DNA from 3 places in the Nonomuraea sp. NPDC049309 genome. Region 3 is predicted to be linked to each of the others. Evidence: riboswitches for the same ligand, from Rfam matches in the RefSeq annotation. Region 3 holds a riboswitch; each other region holds the start of a gene.
What was found. Region 3 has a riboswitch for thiamine pyrophosphate ahead of thiD (bifunctional hydroxymethylpyrimidine kinase/phosphomethylpyrimidine kinase). Riboswitches for the same ligand answer to the same signal wherever they lie in the genome.
Positions count from the first base shown of each region.

Region 1: linked by a shared signal. The riboswitch ahead of thiC (phosphomethylpyrimidine synthase ThiC) and the one ahead of thiD (bifunctional hydroxymethylpyrimidine kinase/phosphomethylpyrimidine kinase) in region 3 are both predicted to bind thiamine pyrophosphate.
Region 2: linked by a shared signal. The riboswitch ahead of ACGFIM_RS17675 (purine-cytosine permease family protein) and the one ahead of thiD (bifunctional hydroxymethylpyrimidine kinase/phosphomethylpyrimidine kinase) in region 3 are both predicted to bind thiamine pyrophosphate.

Region 1 is NZ_JBICSH010000003.1:599,831-605,048, forward strand. It holds gene ACGFIM_RS23365 (universal stress protein) at 1-860, opposite strand, end outside; gene ACGFIM_RS23370 (hypothetical protein) at 871-1,218, opposite strand; TPP riboswitch at 1,314-1,426, shown strand; gene thiC (phosphomethylpyrimidine synthase ThiC) at 1,419-2,972, shown strand; gene ACGFIM_RS23380 (SDR family oxidoreductase) at 2,969-3,820, opposite strand; gene ACGFIM_RS23385 (glycine betaine ABC transporter substrate-binding protein) at 3,861-4,820, opposite strand; gene ACGFIM_RS23390 (ABC transporter permease) at 4,817-5,218, opposite strand, start outside.
Region 2 is NZ_JBICSH010000002.1:799,594-804,811, forward strand. It holds gene ACGFIM_RS17665 (PAS domain S-box protein) at 1-43, opposite strand, end outside; gene ACGFIM_RS17670 (methylated-DNA--[protein]-cysteine S-methyltransferase) at 139-708, shown strand; gene ACGFIM_RS17675 (purine-cytosine permease family protein) at 677-2,014, opposite strand; TPP riboswitch at 2,004-2,120, opposite strand; gene ACGFIM_RS17680 (rhodanese-like domain-containing protein) at 2,174-2,497, opposite strand; gene ACGFIM_RS17685 (Fpg/Nei family DNA glycosylase) at 2,541-3,419, opposite strand; gene ACGFIM_RS17690 (GPP34 family phosphoprotein) at 3,487-4,107, shown strand; gene ACGFIM_RS17695 (LCP family protein) at 4,205-5,218, opposite strand, start outside.
Region 3 is NZ_JBICSH010000002.1:159,523-164,740, forward strand. It holds gene ACGFIM_RS14500 (hypothetical protein) at 1-24, opposite strand, end outside; gene ACGFIM_RS14505 (hypothetical protein) at 17-307, opposite strand; gene ACGFIM_RS14510 (hypothetical protein) at 300-1,040, opposite strand; gene ACGFIM_RS14515 (hypothetical protein) at 1,238-1,843, shown strand; partial or broken gene ACGFIM_RS14520 (DNA polymerase domain-containing protein) at 1,847-2,797, opposite strand; TPP riboswitch at 2,846-2,941, shown strand; gene thiD (bifunctional hydroxymethylpyrimidine kinase/phosphomethylpyrimidine kinase) at 2,929-3,738, shown strand; gene tenA (thiaminase II) at 3,778-4,452, shown strand; gene ACGFIM_RS14535 (GxGYxYP domain-containing protein) at 4,663-5,218, shown strand, end outside.

The DNA.
Region 1 (5,218 bases), on a different contig from region 3:
GGGGAGCCGGGCTGCGATGCCGTGTCGGGGGCGCGGACCACCGCGAGCGGGCAGGGCGCGTGCTGCAGCATGGCCTGGCTGATCGACCCGAGCAGCATGCCCGCGAGCTGCCCTCGCCCGCGCGAGCCCACCACCAGCAGCTCGGCGCCCGCCGCCGCCTCCTTCAGCACGTCGACCGGATGCCCGTGCACCACCTCGGCGGTCACCTCCACGCCGGGATGCTCGGCGCGCAGCGGGACGAGCGCGCTCTGCAGGGCGAGCAGATGGCCCTGCTCGCTGTCGCTGTCGGCGGGTTCGAAGCCGCCCGGCTGGGGCCAGGCCCACGCCTGCACGACCCGCAGCCGCGCCCCGCGCAGCTCGGCCTCGGCGAAGGCGAACTCCAGGGCCTTGCCCGCGCGGGCGGACAGGTCGGTGCCCACGACGATCTCGCCGGGCGTGGCGGCGCGGTCGCGGACGAGGACGACGTTCGTCTCGGCGTGCGCGACGACCCCGTACGCGACGGAGCCCACGAGCAGCCCGCGCACGCCGCCGAGCCCGCGGCTCCCGACGACCAGCAGCTCGGCCTCGGCGGATGCTTCGACCAGCGCCGCGCGGGGATCGCCGGGGAGCAGGACGGTCTCCACCTGGACCTGGGGCCGCTCGCGCAGCGCGCGGTCCTTGGCGGAGGTCAGCACGGACTGCGCGCCCTCGCGCATCCACCGGGCGACCTCGGCGTAGCGGACGGGGGTGCCCTCCTCGCACACCCACGCGGGCACGACGTGGGCGACGGTCAGCGGCACCTGGCGCAGCGCGGCCTCGGTGGCGGCCCAGCCGGCCGCCTCGAGGCCGGGCCGGGAGCCGTCCACACCTACGATGATCACGCTCGGCTCCTCAGGACAGGACGTAGCACTCCACTTCGGCGCGCCGGAACGACAGTCCCTTGGCTTCGGAGTCGCGCACGCAGGCGCGCTCGGCGGCGCTGAGTTTGAGCGTGCCGCAGACGGTCACGCCGGCGTAGGTGCGGCAGTCGAGTGCGGGGTCGGTACGGCCGACGCGGTAGAGCTCTCTCACGTTCGCGCGGCACTTGGCCTTGCCGGTATTGGAGTAGCGGCACTGAGCCAGCAGGATGTCGTACTGCTCCTGGCTGACCTCGTGCTGTTGCATGCCGTCCCCGGCGGCGGCGGTGGCGCCGGATGCGGCCATCACGACGAGTAGTCCTGCGACAGCGGCGATTCTCATCATGTTTCCCCTGATGGGGTCCGTACCGCTGAGAAGACCCATCAAACCTTTTTCGGGCGGGTTTGGGACCTTGGCGGGCCCGGGTACGATCACCGCCGTCCGAACGCGGGAGCCCGGTGGAGACCGGGCTGAGAGGACGGCTGCGAGCCGCCGACCGCCAGAACCTGCTCCGGGTAATGCCGGCGAAGGGAGTTTGCGCGATGAGCGACGCGCGCTTTTCCAAGATCTACTGCGGTGAGCTCCGGGTCCCGATGCGCCAGGTGCGCCTGTCGAACGACAAGACGGTCACCCTGTACGACACCTCGGGCCCGTACACCGACCCCTCCTACGAGCCCGATCTGCGCCGGGGCCTGCCGCGCCGCCGGGCGGAGTGGATCGAGGAGCGGCGGGCGGCCGGGCATCCGGTCACCCAGGTCGCCTGCGCCCGCCGGGGCCTGGTGACCAAGGAGATGGAGTTCGTGGCGATACGCGAGGGCGTCTCGCCGGAGTTCGTCCGCGAGGAGGTGGCCGCGGGCCGGGCCATCATCCCCGCGAACGTCAACCACCCCGAATCCGAACCGATGATCATCGGGCGTAACTTCCTCGTGAAGATCAACGCCAACATCGGCAACTCCGCGGTCACCTCCTCCATCGAGGAGGAGGTGGAGAAGATGACCTGGGCCACCCGCTGGGGCGCCGACACGATCATGGACCTGTCCACCGGCGCGGACATCCACGAGACCCGCGAGTGGATCCTGCGCAACTCCCCGGTCCCCGTCGGCACCGTGCCGATCTACCAGGCGCTGGAGAAGGTGAAGGGCCGTCCCGAGGAGCTGTCGTGGGAGGTCTTCCGCGACACCCTGATCGAGCAGTGCGAGCAGGGCGTCGACTACGTGACCGTGCACGCGGGCGTGCGGCTCGCGCACGTGCCGCTCACCGTGGGCCGCAAGACCGGCATCGTCTCGCGCGGCGGCTCGATCATGGCCGCCTGGTGCCTGGCGCACCACCGCGAGAGCTTCCTGTACGAGAACTTCGCCGAGATGTGCGAGATCCTCGCCCGCTACGACGTGTCGTTCTCGCTGGGCGACGGCCTGCGGCCCGGCTCGATCGCCGACGCCAACGACGAGGCCCAGTTCGCCGAGCTGCGCACGCTGGGCGAACTCACCAAGATCGCGCGCGAGCACGATGTCCAGGTGATGATCGAGGGCCCGGGCCACGTGCCCATGCACAAGATCAAGGAGAACGTCGACCTCCAGCGCGAGCTCTGCGACGACGCGCCGTTCTACACGCTCGGCCCGCTCGTCACCGACATCGCCCCCGGCTACGACCACATCACCTCGGGCATCGGCGCCGCCATGATCGGCTGGTACGGCACGGCCATGCTCTGCTACGTCACCCCCAAGGAGCACCTCGGCCTGCCGGACAAGGACGACGTGAAGACCGGCGTCATCACGTACAAGATCGCCGCCCATGCCGCCGACCTGGCCAAGGGGCACCCGAAGGCGCAGGAGTGGGACGACGCGCTGTCGGACGCGCGCTTCGAGTTCCGCTGGGAGGACCAGTTCGACCTGTCGCTCGACCCCGACACGGCCCGCTCGTTCCACGACGAGACGCTGCCCGCCGCGCCCGCCAAGACCGCGCACTTCTGCTCGATGTGCGGGCCGAAGTTCTGCTCAATGCGGATCAGCCACGACATCAGGCAGGCCGGCTACGCGGAGAAGGCGGCCGAGTTCCGCCGCCTGGGCGGCACGGTCTACGTGAGCGACGCGGGCTAACCCGGCAAGGTCTCGCCGCCGATCGGAGCCAGCACCTCGCCCGTGTAGTACGAGGACAGCCGGTCGGAGGCGAAGAACACGTACGAGGGGGCGATCTCGTCCGGATGGGCGGGTCGCCCCATCGGCACCTGCTCGCCGAACGTCTCCACCTTCTCCTGCGGCATCGTGGCCGGGATGAGCGGCGTCCACACCGGTCCGGGAGCCACCGCGTTGACCCGGATGCCGCGCTCGACCAGGTTCTGGGCCATGGAGTAGGTGAACGCGTTGATCGCGCCCTTCGTGGCGGCGTAGTCGATGAGCGACTTGTTGCCGCGCAGGCCGTTGATCGACGAGGTGTTGATGACGGCCGCGCCCTCGCGCATGTGCGGGAGCGCCGCCCTCAGCACGCGGTAGTAGCTGTGGATGTTGACGGCGAACGTGTGCTCCCACTGCTCGTCGTCCAGCTCCTCCAGGCCGCTCACCGGCTGCTGGTAGGCCACGTTGTTCACCAGCACGTCCAGACCGCCCAGCTCGGAGACCGTCTGCTCGACGACCGACACGCAGTGGGCGCGGTCGGCCAGGTCTCCGGGGATCAGCACGCAGCGCCGCCCGGTCTCCTCGACCAGCTTGCGGGTGTGCGCGGCGTCCTCGTGCTCGCTCAGGTACGCGATCGCGACGTCCGCGCCTTCCTTGGCGAACGCCACCGCGACCGCCCTGCCGATGCCCGAGTCGCCGCCGGTGATGAGCGCCTTCTTGCCGGCGAGCAGGTCACGGCCGGCGTAGTCGCGCATCTCGTCGCGCGGTTCGGGCGCCATCTCGCCGGTGCTGCCCGGATAGGGCTGCTGCTGGGGTGGTGGTGTCTGCGACATGACCTGCGGGCTGCCCGCGATCAGGTGCGGCTAACGCCCCTCACCCGACGAATCCCTGTGACCTGAGCCAGTCGCGGGCCACCAGCACGGGCATGTCGCCGTCCACGTCCACCTGGGCGTTCAGGTCGCGCATCACGTCGTCGGTCAGCTTCGCGCTGATGGGCGCGAAGATCTCGGCGATCTCCGGGTGCGCCTGGAAGAGCTGCCGTCGCATCGTCACCGCCGCGTTGTACTGCGGGAAGAAGTGCCGGTCGTCCTCCAGCAGCACCAGGCCGAGCGCCTTGACCCGGCCGTCCGTGGTGGTCACCATGCCCATCGTGCACTGCCCGCTCGCCACCGACCGGTAGAGCACGCCGACCGACAGCCGCTTCACGTTCGCCCGCGGCACGTCCTTGCCGTACTCCAGGCCGTAGCCCCGCAGCATGCCGAGGAAGCCGTCGTCGCGGCCGAAGGTCTCGTGGTCCACGCAGAACGTGCGCTGCGGCAGCGGCACCTTGGTGATGTCGGAGATCTTCGACAGGCCCCACTTCTCGGCCGACGCCCGGGTGACGCCGATCGCGTAGCTGTTGTTCAGCGGGGCGGGCGGCAGCCACACGATGCCGTTCTTCCGCAGGTCCAGGTCGCGTACGGCCTCGTACTGCGCCTGCGCGCCCGGCACCGGCCGCTGCTGTCCCAGGTACGTGATCCAGCCGGTGCCCGTGTACTCCCACATCAGGTCGGCGTCGCCGCGGATCAGCGAGGCGCGGGCGTTCACGCTGCCCTGCACGTTCGTCTGGTCCACCACGTCCGCCCCGGCCGCGGTGAGGGCGACCACGGCGATCTTGCCGAGCACGAGCTGCTCGGTGAACTCCTTGGACGTCACCCGCACCCGCTTGCCCTCGAGGTTGGGGATCGGGCGGATGCTGCCCGGCTCGATCGGCGGCACGAACGACGACGCGGGCCGCAGACCGCACCCGGCGGCGCAGACCAGGACCGCGAGCGCGGCGGCCAGAGCCCTCATGTGAGGCCCTTCGGGGACAGCAGCCGCTGCGCCACGCCGGCCGCCCAGTCGATGAGCAGCGCCAGCACCGCGATCAGCACGCATCCGGTGATCAGGATGAGGTTGCGCTGCGTGCTCACCCCGGCGGTGATCAGGTCGCCGAGCCCGCCCGAGCCGATGAACGCCGCGATGCCCGCCGTGCCCACGTTCAGCACCAGCGTCGTACGGACGCCCGACAGGATGACCGGCACCGCCATCGGCAGCTCCACCTTGAACAGCACCCCCGATGCGGACATGCCGATGCCCCGCCCCGCGTCCACCAGGCGCGGATCCACCTGCTCCAGGCCCACCATCGTGTTGCGCAGCGTGGGCAGCAGGCTGTAGGCGAACAGCGCGGCCACCGCCGTCCAGAACCCGAT
Region 2 (5,218 bases), 640 kb from region 3:
CACGAGCGATCTCATCGTCACTACCGGCCCATTCGTCCCCCACTACTCCATAGTGCACGTGGCGCGGTGGGTGCGTCGGGCGATCCGTCCGATACGCTGCGGTCACGGTGATTCCCGGCAGGTGGGAGGGTGAGGGGTATGTCGAGCAACGATCTCGATGCCCTGTTGCGAGTGACCTCCAGCACCTATCGGGGTGAGACCCCACCCGACATCGCGTTCGGCACCTACGACGGCGCGGTGGGCAGGCTGGTGCTGGCGGTGACCGCCAAGGGCATCGTGGCGTGCAGCTATGAGGCGGAGAACGACGTGTTCGAGCGGGTCACACGCCATCTGGGCCGGTTCATCGGACCCGACTCGCGGCGGCTCGACCCGGTGCGCAGGGAGCTCGACGCGTACTTCTCCGGGCGGCTGCGCGCGTTCGCCACGCCGGTGGACCTGACCCTGGCCACGCCGTTCGCGCGTACGGTGCTGCAGAAGACCATGGCGGTCCCCTACGGCACCACCACGACGATCGAGCGGATCGGAGAGAGCATCGGCAGGCCGCGCGCGCTGCGAGCGATCGGCAACGCGCTGGCCTCCAACCCGGTCTGCGTCATCGTGCCCTGCCACCGGGTGGTGCGCGAGGACGGCGAGCTCGGCGACTACCCGGGCGGCGCGGCCGCCAAGCAGCATCTGCTCAACGTCGAGCGGCGCGCGATCGCTGGATGAGCCCGATGAGCAGCGTGACCAGGGCGGCCACCAAGGCGCCGCCCAGCGCGCCGTTCATCCACGGCTCCCGTACGAAGCCGAGCGCGTCGCGCACGCCGGCCCACCAGCCGTCCCACGCGGCGAAGGTCGGCGTCGAGGTGGTCAGCCAGTACGCGGCGAAGCCCAGCGCCCACGGCACCAGCATCGACCAGCGCGAGGGTGCGTCCTCGGCGGTGTTCCAGCCCTCGCCGCGGCGCAGCACGAAGTAGTCGACCGCGAGCACCGCGAACATCGGCACGAACACGGCGCCGATCACGCCGAGGAACACGCCGTAGGAGTTCACGTCCGCGAACAGGGCGATCACGATCGTGACCACGCCGATGGCGGTCGACAGGATGCGCCGGTCCACCCGCGGCATGAGGTTCTGCAGCGACATCGTGGTGGAGTAGACGTTGGCGAACGACTGGTCGGTCTCGCGCAGCACGAGGATGCCGAAGAACAGCGCGCCGAGCGGCACCGCGACGAACGGGTTGAACACCGTCGTCTGGTCGGCGAGCACGCCGTCGGCGCCCGCCAGCGCCACCGCGTACACGCCCAGCCCCAGGCAGGCCACCTGGGCCAGCGTGTAGCCGCCGACCACGCCGGTGAACGCGGCCTTGCCCGAGCGCGAGTGCCGGGCGAAGTCGGCCGCCATCGGCACCCACGACACCGACAGCGCGATCACGTAGTCCACGGCGGCGGGGAAGGCCGTCCAGCTCCCGCCCTCGGGCGAGGGGGCCTCGCGCAGGAAGAACACCGTGAACCAGACCATCGCCACGATCACGCCGACCGTGACGTAGCGGCGCAGCAGCCGGATCGAGCCGAGCGGCCAGATGGTCAGCGCCGCCGTCAGCACGCCCGCCACGATCACCCACACCTGGTACGGCACCGCGGGGAAGATCGCGCCCGCGCCCTTGGCGATCACCCACAGCTCGAAGGCGCCCCAGCCGATCATCTGGATGATGTTCAGCACCGTGGGCACGTACGAGATCCGCGCGCCGAACAACCCGCGCAGCAGCACCATCGCGGGCTTGCCCGTGTGCGTGCCGGGGATGGCGGACAGGCCCACCATGGCGGTGCCGATGAGGCTGCCGACCACGGTGGCGATCAGCGCCGCGGCCAGCGTCAGCGGGGCGTCGCCCAGCGGGTCGAGCAGCAGCAGCGCTCCGGAGAAGCCGAGCAGGCTGACACCGAGGTTGGCCCAGAGCGCGCCCTGATCGAGCACGCCCAGGGTCTTGGGGGCCTCTCCGTCAAGAGTCAGAGGTACTTCTTCGACGCCGTGCGACATCGCACACTCCCTACGCCGGCATTACCCGGACAGGTTCAGGCGGTCGGCAGCGGATGGTTGTGCTGCCCTCTCAGCCCGGCGACCCCGAGCTCCCGCGACGATCTGTAGTTTGCGCCCCAATAATGCCTCAATGGCGTCTAAGTCGCCATAGTGGGGGACTTATGCCACAAAAGGCTCCTGGCCCGTTTCGCTGACCATCGGCCGCCGCGCCGCCTCCCACGACTGCATGCCGCCGCCGACGTTGACCGCATCGCGCCCGAGCTGGTTGAGCCAGGCCGCGACCTGCAGGGAACGGCCGCCCACCCGGCACACGACGTAGATCGTGCGGTCGTCGGGAACCTCGTCCACGCGCCCCTGGATCTGGGTCATCGGGATGTGAACGGCCTGCGGCGCGTGGCCCGCCAGCCATTCCTCCTGCTCGCGGACGTCGAGCAGGTAAGCGTCTGCGGGTACGGCACTGGCCTCGATCTCAGGAACGGTCATGACTCCATCATGGCCTGCGCGCGGCGGTGCACCGGCCGCCCGGCTACTTCAGCAGGCGGGACAGGCGGCGGTCGGCCAGCGGCTTGCCACCGGTCTGGCAGGTCGGGCAGTACTGCAGCGAGGAGTCGGCGAACGACACCTCCCTGATCGTGTCGCCGCACACGTCGCAGGGCTGCCCCGTACGGTTGTGCACCCGTAGCCCCGACTTCTTCTCCGCCTTGAGATCCTTGGCGGCCAGCCCGCGGGCCCGCTCGACCGCGTCGCGCAGCGTGGTCACGATGGCCTCGTGCAGGTCGGCGATCTGCGCGTCGGTCAGCGTCGCGGCGATCTTGAACGGCGACATCTTGGCCGCGTGCAACACCTCGTCGGAGTAGGCGTTGCCGATGCCGGCGATCACCTTCTGGTCGCGCAGCAGGCCCTTGATCTGGGTGCGCTTGCCGCCGACGATGCGCTTGAGCGCCTCGACCGTGAACGACTCGGCGAGCGGGTCGGGGCCGAGAGCGGCGATGCCCGGCACATCGTCCGGATTTTTTGTGACATAGACGGCAAGACGCTTCTGCGTCCCCGCCTCCGTCAGCTCGAACCCCGGCGCCAGGCCCTCCTCGTCGGGCGCCAGCCGCACGCGTACGGCCAGCGGCCCCTTGCCGGGCCGCACCGGCTTCGCGCCCGACAGGTCGTCGCGCCAGCGCAGCCACCCCGCCCGCGCCAGGTGGACGACCAGGTGCAGCCCGTCGCAGTCGAGATCGAGGAACTTGCCGTGCCTGGCCACGCCGGTCACCGTCAGCCCGTTGAGCGCGGTGACCGGCGGGTCGAACGTCTTGAGCGCCTGAACGGCCACCACGTCGACCCCGGCGATCGCGCGGCCCACGGCCCGCTCGCGCAGAAAGCCGGTGAGCGACTCGACCTCGGGAAGTTCGGGCATGCCCCCAGCGTACGTCCCGCTTGCACCCGGCCGGGGAACCCCAAATCACGCCGTTAGGGTCGAAGGCATGACCGTGACGATCGCCGAAGAACTTCTCCTCCTGGCGCTCAGCGAGCACCAGGGCAGGTTCCTCATCAGCACGGCCCAGCTCGACCTGGCGCTGGGCGGCGGCGTCCTGGCCGAGCTGGCGCTGGCCGGCCGCATCGCCAAGGTCGGCAGGCGGCTGGCGGTCGCCGCGCCCCAGCCGCTCGGCGACGCGGAGCTGGACGCCGCGCTATCGCTGATCGCGCGGGACAGGCCGCGCACCCCCGAGTGGTGGGTGCGCAAGCTGAAGTCGGACGACCTGCGCGGCCGCCTGCTCGCCCGCCTGGCGCGGGCCGGCGTCCTGGCCATGGAGCGCACGAAGGCGCTCGGGATCTTCCCCGTCACCCGCTGGCCGGAGCTGAATCCCGCGGTCGAGGCCGAGGTCAGGAGCCGGGCGGCGGCCGTGCTCGCGGGCGCCGCACCCGACGCCCGCACGACCGCGCTGATCGCGCTGGCCAAGGCGGCCGGCCTGGACCGCAAGGCGTTTCCCGGCTCGAGCAGGTCACGGGTCAAGGAGCTCGCCAGGGGCCACTGGGTGGCCGACGCGGTGGCCCGCGCCATCGGCTCCGACAACGTCGCGGTGATGACGACCACCATAACGTGACCCCCGTGACCTGAGCCCCGGTGACCCGGGAGGGATCGGTCACGGCCGACGACGCCCTTCGACACCGACCAGCCCGACCCGACCCGCCCCCTCAGCATCAGTTGCGGTCGACGACGTCCTTCGGCACCGGCCGGCCCTCCTTGATCGCGTTGAACATGGCGAGGGCCTTCGGCCGGTCCCACTTCACCGCCGCGCCGCTCGGCACGGTCTCGTTGCCGCCGAACGGCACCACCGTGGTCACCGGGCTGTCGCCCATGGCCAGCCCGAGCGAGAGCATGTCGAAGGCGCCCGTGCCGGCGTCGACCTCGACCGCGTCGGTGGCGCTCGCCGCCAGCGGGACCGCGGTGAACGGGTTGAGCAGCACCCCGGGGCTCGCCGCCTTCTTCACGACCGCGCCGAGGAACTGCCGCTGCCGCTTGGTGCGCTCGTAGTCGGGCAACGCGCCGCCCTTGCGGGTGCGCACGTAGCCGAGCGCCTGCGCGCCGTTGAGCGTCTGCACGCCCTTCTTCAGCTTGAGCCCGGCCTTGGGGTCGTCGACGGCGGCCCGCACGTTGATCTCGACCCCGCCGACGGCGTCGACGATGTCGACGAACCCGGCGAAGCCGATCTCCATGTAGTGGTCGATGTGCACGCCGGTGGCGTTCTCGATGGTGCGCACCAGCAGCTTGGGCCCGCCGAAGGCGTAGGCCGCGTTGAGCTTGTCGCGACCCCTGCCGGGGATGGTGACGGCGGAGTCGCGCGGCAGGCTGATCAGCGTGGGCGGGTCGTCGGTCTCGGGGATGTGCAGCAGCATCATCGAGTCCGTACGCTGCCCCGCGGCCCGCCCGGTCTTCAGCTTCTTGCGCTGGGCGGCGGTCAGCCCCTTGCGGCTGTCGGAGCCGACGAGCAGCCAGTTGGTGCCCGGCGTGTCGGCGGGCCGTCCCTCGTAGTCGTCCAGCACCCCCTCGATGCCCGTCAACCGCGAGTCGATCCAGAAGTACATCCCGATGCCGGCGATCAACAGCACCACGAGCAGGCCGGCGATGATCCCCAAAACGGTCTTGCCGGAGAACCGCGGGCGCGGCACCAGCCCCCAGGGCCGCCGCTCACCGGAACCGGAACGCGACCCGAG
Region 3 (5,218 bases):
GAACCCGTACGGCAGGTCAGCCATGGGACCACTCCGAGAGCGCGCCCGCCAGCGAGCCGTCCAGCGCGCCCGTGCCCTCGACCAGGGCGTCGAGCAGGCCGGCCGCGCGTTCCAGCAGCCGGTCCATGCGTTCGCGGTTGTCGGAGGACTCGGCGAAGAAGCGGCGCAGCGCCTCGTCCACCTTCGCCGAGCCGGTCCGGGGCTCCCGCGCGCCGGTCAGGCCTGCTTCGAGTGCGGCGCGGATCGCCTTGAGGTCGCTCGCCACGCGCGCGGCCTCCCCGCGGTCTGCGGAGAACTCGTCAGCCATCGGGAGCCTCCGTGCCCTCGTGGCCGTCCTGCGGCGTGATCGCGTACGGCGAGCTCTGGGCCCGCATGGAGGGCTGGGCGTCATCCCGCGACAGCGCGGCCACGGCGCCGGCCGCGACGGCCACGGCCAGCACGCCGATCGTCAGCCCGGCCGCGTACGGGTGCCTGCGCCACAGCGGCGGCGGTGGCGGCGGTGGCGGCTCGGGCGCGTCCTGCTGGGGCGGTGCCGTCCGCCGCTCGGCCTCCATCAGCAGCTCGTGCACCGACCCGCCGCGCCCGGGGCCGGTACGCCCGAGCAGGATGCGCACCAGGTCCACCGCCGTCGGGCGGGCGCCGAGGTCGGGGCGGCGGCACTCGTCGATCACCGCGCGCAGCGCGGGCAGCAGCCGGTCGAGGTCGGCGCCCTCGTCCGGCATCGTCCCCGTCGCCGCGAACACCACCACGTCCGCCCAGTCGCCCACGTCGTGCGCGGGGAACAGGCAGTCCCGGGGTCCCGGCGCGATGAGCGCCTGACCCTGCGGCGAGATCAGCACGTTCGCCGGGCTGAGCCGCAGCCCCGCGATGCCGCCGAGGTGCAGCCTGGCGAGCGTGGCGGCGCTGCCGAGGGCGAACAGGTGCAGCCGTTCGCCGGTGAGCGGTCCCCTTGACCTGACGACGGCGGCCAGCGGCTCGCCCGTCCCCAGGTAGTCGCGCGGCCTCAACGCCAGGCCGCCGCTCCATGCCTGAAAGTCCATCGCCGTCCCCGTTGTGGCCGATCAGCGCGGGCGGCACCGCCGGTGATCCGGCCCCGGTGCCGCAGGTCCGACAGGGGGTACGCCGGGGCCGCCGGCCGCGTTCAACCCATACCGATCGGGTCTTGACCTTGACGCGACGTCAACGTGTCCCATGGGCGGTGCAGGCCGCAGGGAGGCGCAGAGAGGAAGGAACGCGCATGGTCACAGCCGCGCTGCGCATCGTCGGGTTCGAGCTCAAGGGCCTGGCCGCCATCGCGGCGTGGCTCGTGCGGCGGCGGCACGGGGTGCCGGACGGGGCGGTCGCGCTCGCGTACGGCAAGGAGCAGTCGTTCATGATGGGCCTCATGGCGTTCGCCATGGCGGTCGAGACCGTGGTCGTGGACCTGCTGCTCGCCGCCCTCGACGTCCCGGACCTGCTGCGTCACGGCGTGTTGATCGCCGACCTGTACGGCCTGCTGTACGTCCTCATGCTGACCGCCGCCTGCGCGACCAGGCCGCACGTCGTCACGGCGGACGAGCTGCGCGTCCGGTACGGCGTCCACCTCGATCTGCGGGTGCCCCGCGAGCTGGTGACGGTGGTGCGGACCGGGCGGGCGTACCACCAGGGCGGCATGATCACCGTCGCGGGCGGGCGGCTGACCGTGGCGGTCTCCTCGCAGACGAACGTGACGGTCGAGCTGGCCCGGCCGGTCACCGTGGTGCGCCCGCTGGGCCGCCGCGCCGAGATCACCTCGATCCGGTTCTTCGCCCAGGATCCCGAGGCCGCGGCCGCCGCGCTCCGGGAGGGCGCCGGCACCGGCTGACCGCTACTCCCCGCGCCGCTCCCGCGCCCGCCGCTTGCCCTCGTGCATCGCCTGGACCCGCGCCACCGGGATCGTGTGCCCCTCCTCGACGAGGTCGGTGGGCAGCGGCTGCGGCGGCGGCATGTGCTCGGCCCACGGGTCGGCCCCGCCGAGCCGTGCGATCGCGGTGCGGATGGTGAAGTCGCCGGGGCGCACGCCGTCGAGGTCGTCCCACGCCACCGGGTACGAGACGGGCACGCCGGGGCGGATGCGCGGGCTGTAGGCGGCGGCCACGGTGGCGCCGCCCACCCGCGTGGAGTCGATGAACACCTTGCCCGCGCGGTCCTCCCTGATGAACGCGGTGGTGGCGAGCGCCGGGTCGAGCCGCTCGGCGCGGGCGGCGAGCGCGCGGGTGGCGGCGGCCAGGTCGTCCATCGCGGTGTCCGGCGGGACGGGCACGAAGACGTGGACGCCCTTGGCCCCGCTGGTCTTCACCGCCCCGGCCAGCCCGGAGTCGGCCAGCGCCTGCCTGACGAGGTGCGCGCCCCGCACGGCCAGCGCGAAGGAGTCCTCGGGCGGGTCGAGGTCGAGCACCATGTGCGTGGGGTGCTCGCCGGCGTACAGGGCCGGGTGGTATTCGACGGCCCGCTGGTTGGCGAACTACAGCAGCGTCCTGCGGTCGTCGCACAGCGCGTACGTGACCTGCCGCTGCGAGGAGCCCGCCCACACCCGCACCGAACGCACCCAGTCCGGGGCGTATCTGGGCAGGTTCTTCTGCATGAACGGCTGCTGGCCAGGGCGGACCCGCATGACGGAGAGCGGGCGGCCGCGCAGGACGGGGATGATGCGGCCGGAGACGGCGTCGAGGTAGTCGACGAGGTCGCGCTTGGTGGCGCCGGCGCCGTCGAAGAGCGGCTGGTCGAGGTTCGTCAGGGAGACGCCGTCGCGCGTCTCGTCAGCGGCCACCCGCCCCACGATGCCGATGCGCGGACGTGTGGTCAACGACCCGGGCTGTTAGAGTGAGCGTTTGACGCGGGGTGCCCGAAATGCCGGGCTGAGATCACACCCGTCGAACCTGATCTAGTTCGCACTAGCGAAGGGACGTCATGGCCGCTGACGCCGTACCCAAAGTTCTGACCATCGCGGGCACCGATCCGAGCGGCGGCGCCGGCATCCAAGCCGACCTCAAGGCCTTCTCCGCGCTCGGTGCGTACGGCATGACGGTCATCACCGCGCTGGTGGCGCAGACGACCACGGGCGTGACCGGCATCCACGAGGTGCCCGCCGACTTCGTCACCCAGCAGCTCGACACGCTGCTCACCGACGTGCCCGCCGACGCCGTGAAGATCGGCATGCTGGGCGACGCCGACCTGATCAAGGCGGTGGCGGCGGCGCTCGACACCTACCGCCCCACGTACGTCGTGCTCGACCCCGTCATGGTCGCCAAGAGCGGCGATCGGCTGCTGCCCGCCGACGCGGTGAGCGAGCTGCGCCGCACGCTGCTGCCGCGCGCCGACCTCATCACCCCCAACCTGCCCGAGGCGGCCGACCTGCTGGAGGAGCCGCAGGCGCGCGACCTGGCCGAGATGCACGAGCAGGCGGCCAGGCTGCGCGCGCTCGGCGCCCGCCAGGTGCTGCTCAAGGGCGGCCACCTCGACGGCGAGACCTGCGTCGACGTGCTGGCCACCCCCGAGGGCACGATCGAGCTGTCCGCCCCGCGCGTGCACACCACGAACACCCACGGCACCGGCTGCACGCTCTCCTCGGCGATCGCCGCGCTGCGGCCCAGGCACGACGACTGGCCGAGCGCCGTACGCGCCGCGAAGGACTACCTCACGGAGGCGCTGCGCGCCGCCGACTCGCTGGGCGTCGGCCACGGCCACGGCCCCGTGCACCACTTCCACAACATCTGGTAACGGCCCCCGCCGGGCAGGCCCCCTGTCGAAAGAGACGCGATGTTCTGCGATGACATCTGGCAGCGCACGTCCGACCTGATGCGCGCCATCCACGAGCACCCCTTCGTCACGGCACTCGGCGACGGCTCGCTCGACCGCGACACCTTCGTCTTCTACATGGTGCAGGACGCCCGCTACCTGGAGGCGTTCTCGAAGGCGCTGGCCGCCGCATCCGTACGCGCCGACGACTCCGCCGACGCGGCCTTCTGGGCGCAGAGCGCGCACACCGCGCTGGTCGCCGAGCGCGAGCTGCACTCCGGCTACATCGACGAGCTGGGCGATGCCGCCAAGGGCATCGCGACCTCGCCGACGTGCCTGGCGTACTCGTCGTTCCTGCAGGCCACGGCGCTGTCGGAGCCGTATCCGGTGATCGCGGCGGCGGTGCTGCCGTGCTTCTGGATCTACCAGGACGTCGGTACGGCGCTGCTCGCCAAGGCCGGCGACGACCCGGCGCACCCGTACGCGAAGTGGATCTCCACCTACTCCGACCCGGAGTTCGCCGCCTCCGTCGAGCAGGCCAAGGCGATCACCGACCGGCTGGCCGCCGCCGCGTCCCCGGAGACCCGCGAGGCGATGGCGCGGGCGTACGAGCGGGCGGCGGCCTACGAGTGGATGTTCTGGGACAGCGCGTGGCGGCGCGAGGGCTGGCCCACCGCCGAGTGGCTGGCTCCCTGAGCCCCGGCTCGACGGCTGTCTCGACCTCGCCATCGGCCCCTTCTCCTCGCGGATGGCGATGAGCCCGTTACGGCGGCACCGGCCGCCGTAACGGAATCCTCGCCTCATTTACACCATAGACAACAAACCTTCACATTGTTACGTTGCCTAGCGACGCGATGACAACGCTGTCATTCCTGGTCTCCCCCCGACGAGGAGCAGTGAACGCCGATGGTGTCCCGACGTGAATTCCTCCTGGCGAACGGCACGGTCCTCGCGGCCGGCGCGCTGGGACTCGGGTTCCCCGCCGCCCCCGCCTCCGCATCCGCGCCCGCTACGGCCCCAGTCCTGCCCGGCTTCGGCCGCCCGACCCGTCTCGACTACGCCGACATCGCCACCCTGCACGGCAACGACCAGCTGCTTCTGACCACGCTGCAGGGCGTCGTCAACCGCCGCCGCCCGCGCCTGTACTTCAACTACAACAAGGAGGGCTTCGACGAGCGCTGGCTGTCCAGCACCGGCGCCGCCGTCACCCGCCACGAGCAGCCTCTCGACCTCGTCGCCCGCTACCGCGGCGAGGTGCGCGGCGCCATCCTGATCGACCCCGACGTCCCCGACTCGGTGAACGTCGCCACCACCCTGGCCGGCCTGGAGAACGCCGTCGCCGCCACCGCCGAACAGGCCGAGGAGTACCGGCTGAAGGTCATCACCGACCTGCGCGGCCGCTTCGACCCCGACGACGTGCTCGCCACCTACCGCTGGCAGCTCGACGAGCTCTTCCCCCGCT